2 regions of the Actimicrobium sp. CCC2.4 genome follow, and region 1 is predicted to be linked to the other one. Evidence: predicted binding sites of a transcription regulator. Region 1 holds the regulator's gene; the other holds the start of a gene.
The links. Region 1 encodes FNR, which switches genes on or off when oxygen is low (the NO sensors DNR and NnrR bind a similar motif). Its sites were predicted from a motif close to TTGATNNNNATCAA; they were not measured.

Region 1 (4,393 bases):
GGTCTGGGGCGCGGTCGCGCTCTGGACCGGGCTGACCTTTGTCGGTTACTTCACGCCGGTGCGTTCGCTCATCGGTGCCGTCGCCAGTCTCGGTCTCGGTCCATGGGAATGGTTCTGGATCCTGTTCTATTCACTGGCGACTTACGGCAATGCCGGCTGGATGCGCGAGCAGGTCTGCAAGTACATGTGTCCGTATGCGCGCTTCCAGAGTTCGATGTTCGACAAGGACACGCTGATCATCACCTACGACACCGATCGTGGCGAGCCGCGTGGTCCGCGCAGCAAGAAAACCATCGCGCCCGCCGCCAAGGCACAAGGCGACTGCATCGATTGTTCGATGTGCGTGCAGGTCTGCCCGACCGGCATCGATATCCGCGATGGCTTGCAATACGAATGTATCGGTTGCGCGGCCTGCATTGATGCCTGCAATTCGGTGATGGCAAAGATCGATTTGCCGGCCGGCCTGATCCGCTATTCGACTGACCATGCGATCACCAAAAAATGGTCGTTCGCGCAGATGCAGGCCCGCGTGCTACGACCGCGCGTGCTGATCTACACCGCGATCCTGGCATTGATCATCAGCGCGTTTTTTGTCTCGCTGTTCATGCGCACGCCGCTGAAAATGGATGTGATCCGCGACCGCGGCAGCATGGGTCGGGAAGTCGAGGACGGCATGATCGAAAACGTCTACCGGCTGCAGATCATGAACACCGACGAAGCCCGCCATCACTTCAAGATTTCGGTTGCCGGCATCGATGGCATTGCGCTGGCGTCGCCCGACGAACTCGACCTCGAAGGCACCGGTTCGCGCGCGGTGCCGGTGCGGGTCCGGGTGGCGGCAGGCGAGGGCAGGCCGGGCTCGAACAAGATCAGCTTCACGCTGGTTGCGACCGACCACATCAACCAGAAGGTCACCGAAAAAGCAGTTTTTTTTGTGCCGCGCGGTGCCGGTCACGATGAGCACGACGACCATCATTAACAGGAGAACACCATGCATGCCTCAACCCTGATCCACAAACCCGCTCCCTGGTACAAGCACCGCTGGCCGTGGCTGCTGATGCTCGGCCCCTTCCTGGTCATTGTTGCCGGTTCGGTGACGATCTGGCTTGCCGTGACCCATCAGGATGCGCTGGTTGTCGACGACTACTACCAGCAGGGTAAGGCCATCAACCTGGACTTGCGGCGCGATCGCGTGGCGACGGCGATGGGTTTGTCATTCATTGGCCAGATCGATGCGGCCACCGATACGCTGAGCGGTACTCTGTTCGCCGCCGGCCCGCCACCGGCCGGAAAAATCCGCGTGCATCTGGCCCATCCGACCCTGCCGGAAAAGGATATCCGGCTGATCACTGCGCTGGATGACAGCGGACATTTTCAGGTAGCGCTGCCGCTGCTGGACCGCGCCGTCTGGCAGATCCTGATCGAGAGCCAACAGCGTGACTGGCGTCTCAATGGTGAATTGACATGGCCGGAGCAAAAAATCATGATGTTGAGCGCCGACGTGCCGCCGCACCAATAAAAAGGCCAGACCATGTTGCGACTAGTGATGACGATTTTGTGGCCCGCATTCCTCGCCGCGATTGCCGCGACCGGGCTGTTTTTTTCGCTGTTTGATCCGTCTGAATTGCTGCTGCGCTTCAGTGTTGCAACCGGCTTGCCCGACATTGCCTGGTACACGATCGGCTTTTTTTCAAGCTGGCTGTTCTGTGCGTTGTCGAGCTTGCTGACGCTCTATCTGATGCAGGTGCCGGATGACCGGACCCTGCCGTTCTGAGGCCGATAGTTACATCGGTGTGCAATGCGTCGTCCCGGCTGCCAGCGCCCTGAGTGTTGTCGCATCGGTGAGCCGGACTTCGCGCTTGTCGACTTCCAGCCAGCCCTGTTTCTTGAAGCGCGACAGCAAGCGGCTGATGCTCTCGATGGTCAGGCCGAGGTAATTGCCGATATCTTCGCGCGACATGCGCAACTGGAAGCTGGTCGCCGAATAACCGCGCGTCGCATAACGCGACGACAGGTTCACGAGGAAAGCCGCGAAGCGCTGCTCGGCGCGCATGTTACCGAGCAGTAGCATCACGTTCTGCTCGCGCATGATTTCCTGACTCATGATGCGATGAAAGTGATGCAGCAGGCGCGGGATTTCGCCGAACAATTCTTCGAGCCGGGCAAACGGAATCTCGCACACTTCGCTGTCTTCGAGCGCCACTGCATCGCAATGATGTCGCTCGGTACTGATCGCATCCATGCCGAGCAGCTCGCCGGCCATCTGGAATCCGGTGATATGGGTGTCGCCGCCGGGATTGATCTGAAAGGTCTTGAAGTGGCCGAAGCGGATCGCGTACAGGTTGCGAAACGGATCCTCCATCCGGTACAGGGCTTCGTCGCGCTGGATGCGGCGACGCCGTCCGATGATCTGGTCGAGCCGGTTGATGTCGCCTTCGTCGAGGCCCATCGGCAGGCACAACTGGTGCAGGCTGCAGCTCGCGCAACTAGCCTTGATGGCATGAATGGTTTGCGCGGGCGTGGGAGAGTAGGTCAGTGGTTGGGTCATGGCTTTGTATGTATCACAAAAGCACGGTCAAAGACCGATCTTGGCTGCAAATGACGACATCAAGCAGACCGGATGGGATCAAATCAGCGTTTCTCGAGCACCGTAAATAGCATCATCCCGGCCAGCATCGCCGCGACAAACAGCAACGCCTGCTGCCCGCCGCCGGCCAGCGAAGCCAGTGCCGGACCCGGGCAGTAACCGGCTAGTCCCCAACCGACGCCAAACGTGAGCGAGCCCAGCACCAGCCGGCGATCGATGTCGCGCGAGGTCGGGATCTGCAATGCGTCGCCGAAGTAGGCCTTCGCCCGGCTTGCGGTCAGGCGGAACGTCAACAGTCCGACCAGGATCGCACCGCCCATGACCAGTCCGAGCGACGGGTCCCAGTTGCCGGTGATGTCAAGAAAGCCGATCACTTTTGCAGGGTCGGTCATGCCCGACAGGATCAGGCCAAGGCCGAACACTAGGCCGGCCAGCAATGCCAGTAGCAGTTTCATCATCATTTCCTCAAGCCAGCACGTGGCGAACAATATAAACACAGGCAAACCCGGCCAGCATGAAGGCCGCCGTTGCCACCATCGAGCGTGGCGACAGGCGCGCCAGTCCGCACACACCATGACCGCTGGTGCAGCCCGCGCCATAGCGGGTGCCGAGTCCGACCAGCAGGCCGGCGACGATTAGCGTGAGATTGCCGGCCTCGACGTGTACTTCAGGTAACGGTGCGAACAGACGCCAAACCAACGGTGCGGCAAGCAGCCCGAGCACGAACACCGCACGCCATCCGATATCGCCACGCACGGGCCGCAACAGGCCACCGAGGATGCCGCTGATGCCGGCGATCCGGCCATTGAAAAACAGCAGCATCGCTGCAGCGATCCCGATCAATACCCCGCCGGCCAGCGAGGTCCACGGGGTGAAATGTATCCAGTCTATGGTCATGGTGTCGTTCCGTTTTCAGATTGGCAAAATTGTTCGATCAGTACTTGCATCACCGCCAGCGCCTGCGTGCTGGCGATGCGGTAAAAGATTTGCTTGCCCTCACGCCGCGTGCTGACCAGCGCTTCGGCACGCAGGATGGTGAGTTGCTGCGATAGCGTCGGCTGGCGTATCCCGGTCAGGGTTTCGAGCTCGCCGACGCAGTATTCGCCCTGGCCGATCTGGCACAGCAACAGCAAGCGGGTCGGATTGGAGAGCGCCTTGAGCAAGGCCGCCGCCTGGACAGCGGAGGCTTGCAGCTGGTCTAGCGGAATGGGGGGAGCGGACATGGAGAGGTGACGAAATTTAAAAACACATTATATGGATTTATATTTCGTTTGAAGGATTTATTTTGCGGGGGGGGGCAAGTGTCTGATGAGGCTGCAAGTTAGGTGAGCACGGCTTTTTGTGCTCACGTGCGCGGAACGACGGTGCTGGTTAATTCGGACTTTGGCGGTGCATTCGCGTGGGCACGGTGAGGCTGTGCGCCGCACCCCCAAACCGGACATTTCTATTTTGCTCCAACAGGGTGGGCACGGCTGCTTGTGCCCACGCGCGCGCATCGGAGATACCGGTCAATTCTGCTGGTTCGGTGGTGCATTCGCGTGGGCACGGTACAGCCGTGCCCACGCACCGGGCTTCGGGCTTACGCGGCTGTTGCGAATAGCTTGTCGTAGGCCGCCAGCAAGGTCTGGTGCATCGCGCTGCCTTCCATGTCGGGACCCAGCGTGGCCAGTCCGAAAAAGTATTCGCTGCGGTCGAGCAGGGCGGTGGCCTGGCGGACGGTGTCGGCACCGTACAGCAGCACCAGGGCGCGCTGGTAGTCCTCGTCCTGTCCGAGTTGCACCAGACTGTCGATGCAGCGATAGACCA
Region 2 (4,393 bases), 2.0 Mb from region 1:
ATCCGGCGGGTGTCGATGCGGTGATTGTCGGGCTCGATGAGCTGGTGCCGGGTGGGCAGAAAGTCTAGGACTGCTAGGAGCCTGTCGGACTTAGGGAGAATCGGCTGCAAAAATACCTGGACGGTCCATATTTCACCGCTTTCTTGGCCAATAGCTCGCTATTGGCACGGCGAAATCGGCAAAATCTGTCCTCGTCCAGCTATTTTTTCGCTTCGATTCCCTAAGTCCGACAGACTCCTAGTCCTGATCAACGCTAGTCGCCGCTTCCGGGTATAGCTCCGGCAGCAGGAACTGCAGCGCATCGAGTGGCAAGCCAAAACGCACGGGACCAAGCGGCGTGTCACTGACCAGCAAGCCGGTGGCCAGCATGCGCGATAAGAGGGAGCGTGCCGTCCGTTCACCCAGGCCAGTCAGCTGGCTAAATTCCCGACGCGATACCGGCCCGGCGGAAAAGACATGATGCAGCGGCAGGATGGCTTCGGCACGCATCGCCTTGTCCGTCGCAGCGCGAAAAGTAACCAGCGCATCGATGCGTATTTTCATGCTGTCCAGCGCCAGCATCCGGTGCATGAAATCGACCTGATCCAGACAGGTCTCCAGAAAAAAGTCGACCCATTCCAGCAATCCGGCGGTGCTCAGATTGCCGCGCCCGTCCAGGTCGTCGCGACGCGGCAGGTCGGCATTGTGCAGGCGCGCATAGTAACTGGGCACCGATCGCGCCAGCCCCCTGCTGGGCGACCAGAGTCCTTCAGACAGTGACCACAACGCGCAATGACTTTGCAATCGGACGGCCCGGCCATTGCCGTCGCGGAACGGATGCACCCATGCGGCGCGGTGATGCAGACACGCGATCGCGATCAGCCGTGTCTCCAGCGTCATCGGTTTGTCGTAGACCTGATCCATGCGTGAAAGGAAAGCCGGCAGCGCTGCAGCTGATGGCGGCACATGATGGCCGACTTCGACATCGACCGGACGCAGCTCGCCGGGTGCGATGACGGGCCCATCCTGCGTGGTGCGATCCTCGTCTGCCAGACGCGCGTACAAGGCACGGTGCGACGCCATCAACAAGGCGCTGGACATCGGCGACGTGCCCGCGCCAACCAGCGCTTCCAGCTCCCGCTCGGCATCGATATGCGCCACCGCCACCCGCTGCAAACGGGCGACTTCAGGCCGGCCGGAAAAATTCTTGCGCAACGCTTGCTCGATATGACGCGGATGCGTACCTTGTCCCTCGATGCGATTGCTGTAGTACGAACACATCGAGCGCACCAGCTCACGCAAGACCGCGCGTACCGACGGATGCGCCATCGCCGCCAGGCGGCTCGCAGAAACCGCCAGCCGGTTTGCCTTGTCGGATACGCCAGCCGGCAACACGGATGGAATCAACGGTTCGAACTGATGCGGGGAATCATACATAATTTGCCGACTTTTATTGATAATTAAATAATCGCTAAATCACTGATAAATATCATTATATATCTAGTCTCTATAGACAAATTCAGTTTTATTTGCCGACTTTTTTGCCGACTTGCCTTGTGCCTCTCCGGACGTAAAAAAACCGGCCACACCGGCCGGCTTGCATTGCACGACAACAGAATCAGAAGCGGTAACCGAGACCGACGCCGACCATCAGCGGATCGACCTGCAAGGCGCTGGCCTTGACGCCACTGATCATCAGATCGCTGCGGATCTGGACTTTCTTGATGTCGAGATTGAGCGACCAGTTCTTGTCGAGCTTGTAGTCGACGCCGGCTTGCAGCGCAAAACCGACGCTGCTGTTTTCAAGGCTGCCGGCACCACCGAGCAAATTGACGCTAGAGATGCGGGTGTAATTGACGCCGGCACCGACGTACGGGCTGAACTGTCTGTCCGGCATGAAGTGGTACTGCAACAGCAAGGTCGGTGGCAGGTGCTTGAAGGTGCCGACGTTATTGCCATCGAGATAGACCGTGTGTTTTTGCGGATAGGTCAGGACCAGTTCGGCGGCCAGATTCGGCGTGAAGAAGTACGAGATATCGACTTCGGGAATGGTTTTTTTCGAGACCGACAAGCGATCGGATGCACCGGCACCGCCGACAGGATCCGAATTGTCAGCCGGCGCCAGGTTGATGACGCGCGAGCGCACTTGCCACGGGCTTTGCTGCTGCGCCATCGCCTGGGTCGAAAAAAGTCCGAGGGCGCTGACGGCGAGGACAACTGCTGCTGATGTGTTCATGGTCGCTGCTTTCACTGGTGGTTGTTTGACCGGCCCAAGTGTAGTTTCGGCACCCTGCAAAAAAAATGATGCAGATCAAAAACCCTACAGTGAAGGCGGAGACTCCTCCCGGCCGACCCGCCCGTGAAAGACAGGCCGTTGCGAATACGTCTATGCTCATTGCTCATTCTGTCCCACACCACACCGGAAGCGACACCCATGACCCCGCTACTTACCCGCCTGCTACTTGCGCTCGGCGTCTTTTTTTCAGGAGGAAATGCCATGGCAACCGAAGAACCGGCACACACCGTGTCGATCAAGGAAGGATCATTCGAGGTACGCGATTATCCGGCACTGATCGCCGCCGAAGTGACCGTCAGCGGCAGCCGTAGCGATGCCGTCAGTAGCGGCTTCAAGCTGCTGGCCGGCTATATTTTTGGCGGCAATACACGCCAGCAACGCATCGCCATGACCGCACCGGTCCTGCAGGAAAACAGTGCTGGCATCGCGATCCCGATGACGGCACCCGTGACCCAGACGGCGCAGGGAAATCAATGGACCATCCGCTTCATGATGCCGGCAGCCTATACGCTGGAGAGCTTGCCGGTGCCGGACAATCCGCAGGTCCGCTTGCGCCTGCTGCCGGCCTCGCGCGTCGCCGTCGTACTGTTCTCCGGCCTGGCCGGCGAGGACAGCATCGTGCAGAAAACTGCCGACCTCGATGCCTTCGTCGCGCGTCGTCAGTTATCGGCAACCGGCCCGGCAACGCTGGCGCGCTATGACCCGCCGTGGACACCCTGGTTCATGCGGCGCAATGAATTGATGCTGCCACTGGCGCCCGCACAAAATTCTCAAAAGTAGTATTGCACTGCTACCCCGCTTCCTTGGCGAAGGACGATACTGACCTTCGCCGTCTTACACAGGAAGCCGCCATGCCAAAAATCATCCACACCATGATCCGTGTCCTTGACCCGGATCGCTCGCTGCAGTTCTATGGCGAAGGCTTCGATTTTGCCGTCTCGCACCGGCTCGACTATCCGGATTTTTCGCTGATCTATTTGCGCAATCCCGAAAGCGAATTCGAACTCGAACTGACCCACAACCGCGACCGCACCGAACCCTACACGCACGGCGACGGCTACGGCCATATCGGCATCGTCACCGATGACCTGCAGGCCATGCACGACAAGCTGTCCGCAATGGGCTGCGCCCCGGCGGCGATCAAGGAATTCAAACAGGACGGGACCCTGCTCGCGCGCTTTTTCTTTGTGCTCGATCCGGATGGCTACAAGATCGAAGTGCTGGAGAAATGGGGTCACTACCGCTGACACGGAAACTACCCGCACTGCCCTTCTGGATAACAACGATCAATGGAGACAACCATGGCTTTACCAGAACAACCAAAGCGCCGCCGCTTCCTGCACATTGCCTCGGCCGGCACCGTTGCCGGCGTCGCCACCGGCATCCCTGCACTATTTGTATCGAACCAGGCCGCTGCCGAAGCCGCCCTGGGCCGCGATGTCTTCGCGACACTGACCAGGATGGCGCGCGATATTTTCCCGCATGACCGTTTTGACGACGCGCTCTATGCGAAGGCCGTTGCGATCTACGGCGACCAGGTCAAAACCGATGCGGCGCTGCGCACGCTACTGGTCGATGGCGTCGCCGCGGCCAACAAGGCCAGTGCGCGTCCGTACCTCGACATCCCCGACGAATCCGCACGCGTGGCCATCCTGACCACGATGGCCGGTACGCCGTTCTTCCTCAAATTGCGCGGCGACCTGGTGGTCAGCCTGTACAACCAGCCTGCGGTCTGGGGCAAGCTTGGTTACCAGGGCCCCTCCGCCGAACTGGGCGGCTACATCAAGCGCGGCTTCAATGACCAGACCTGGATGGAGAACTTGTAACGCAGTACGGCATCAGCACGGCCCCTATAAAAACCAAGGAGACAGACGTGGCTGCAAAATTTGCTTTGAATGAAGAAGTCGTCGTGATCGTCGGATCAGGTGCCGGTGGCGGCACGCTGGGTAATGAACTGGCACAAAAAGGTATCAACGTGGTCGTGCTCGAAGCTGGCAAGCGGCATGAAATCAACGACTTTGAAAACGATGAATGGCCGATGTTCGACAAGATTTCGTGGCTGGACAAACGCACGACCTCCGGCACCTGGCGTATCGCCAAAGACTTCCCGAACCTGCC

Region 2: a site for FNR is predicted at 2,281-2,294, ahead of RHM62_RS06075 (OmpW/AlkL family protein). Genes of this name have one in related genera too.

What each region holds. Positions count from the first base shown of each region.
Region 1 is NZ_CP133777.1:3,413,283-3,417,675, reverse strand. Features, by position in the region: gene ccoG (cytochrome c oxidase accessory protein CcoG) at 1-979, shown strand, start outside; gene RHM62_RS15695 (FixH family protein) at 992-1,519, shown strand; gene RHM62_RS15690 (hypothetical protein) at 1,532-1,774, shown strand; gene fnr (fumarate/nitrate reduction transcriptional regulator Fnr) at 1,784-2,548, opposite strand; gene RHM62_RS15680 (DUF6691 family protein) at 2,632-3,042, opposite strand; gene RHM62_RS15675 (YeeE/YedE family protein) at 3,053-3,484, opposite strand; gene RHM62_RS15670 (metalloregulator ArsR/SmtB family transcription factor) at 3,481-3,810, opposite strand; gene ycaO (30S ribosomal protein S12 methylthiotransferase accessory factor YcaO) at 4,167-4,393, opposite strand, start outside.
Region 2 is NZ_CP133777.1:1,305,118-1,309,510, reverse strand. Features, by position in the region: gene RHM62_RS06085 (hypothetical protein) at 1-68, shown strand, start outside; gene RHM62_RS06080 (Fic family protein) at 238-1,416, opposite strand; gene RHM62_RS06075 (OmpW/AlkL family protein) at 1,598-2,215, opposite strand; gene RHM62_RS06070 (heme-binding protein) at 2,477-3,055, shown strand; gene RHM62_RS06065 (VOC family protein) at 3,127-3,522, shown strand; gene RHM62_RS06060 (gluconate 2-dehydrogenase subunit 3 family protein) at 3,577-4,101, shown strand; gene RHM62_RS06055 (GMC family oxidoreductase) at 4,149-4,393, shown strand, end outside.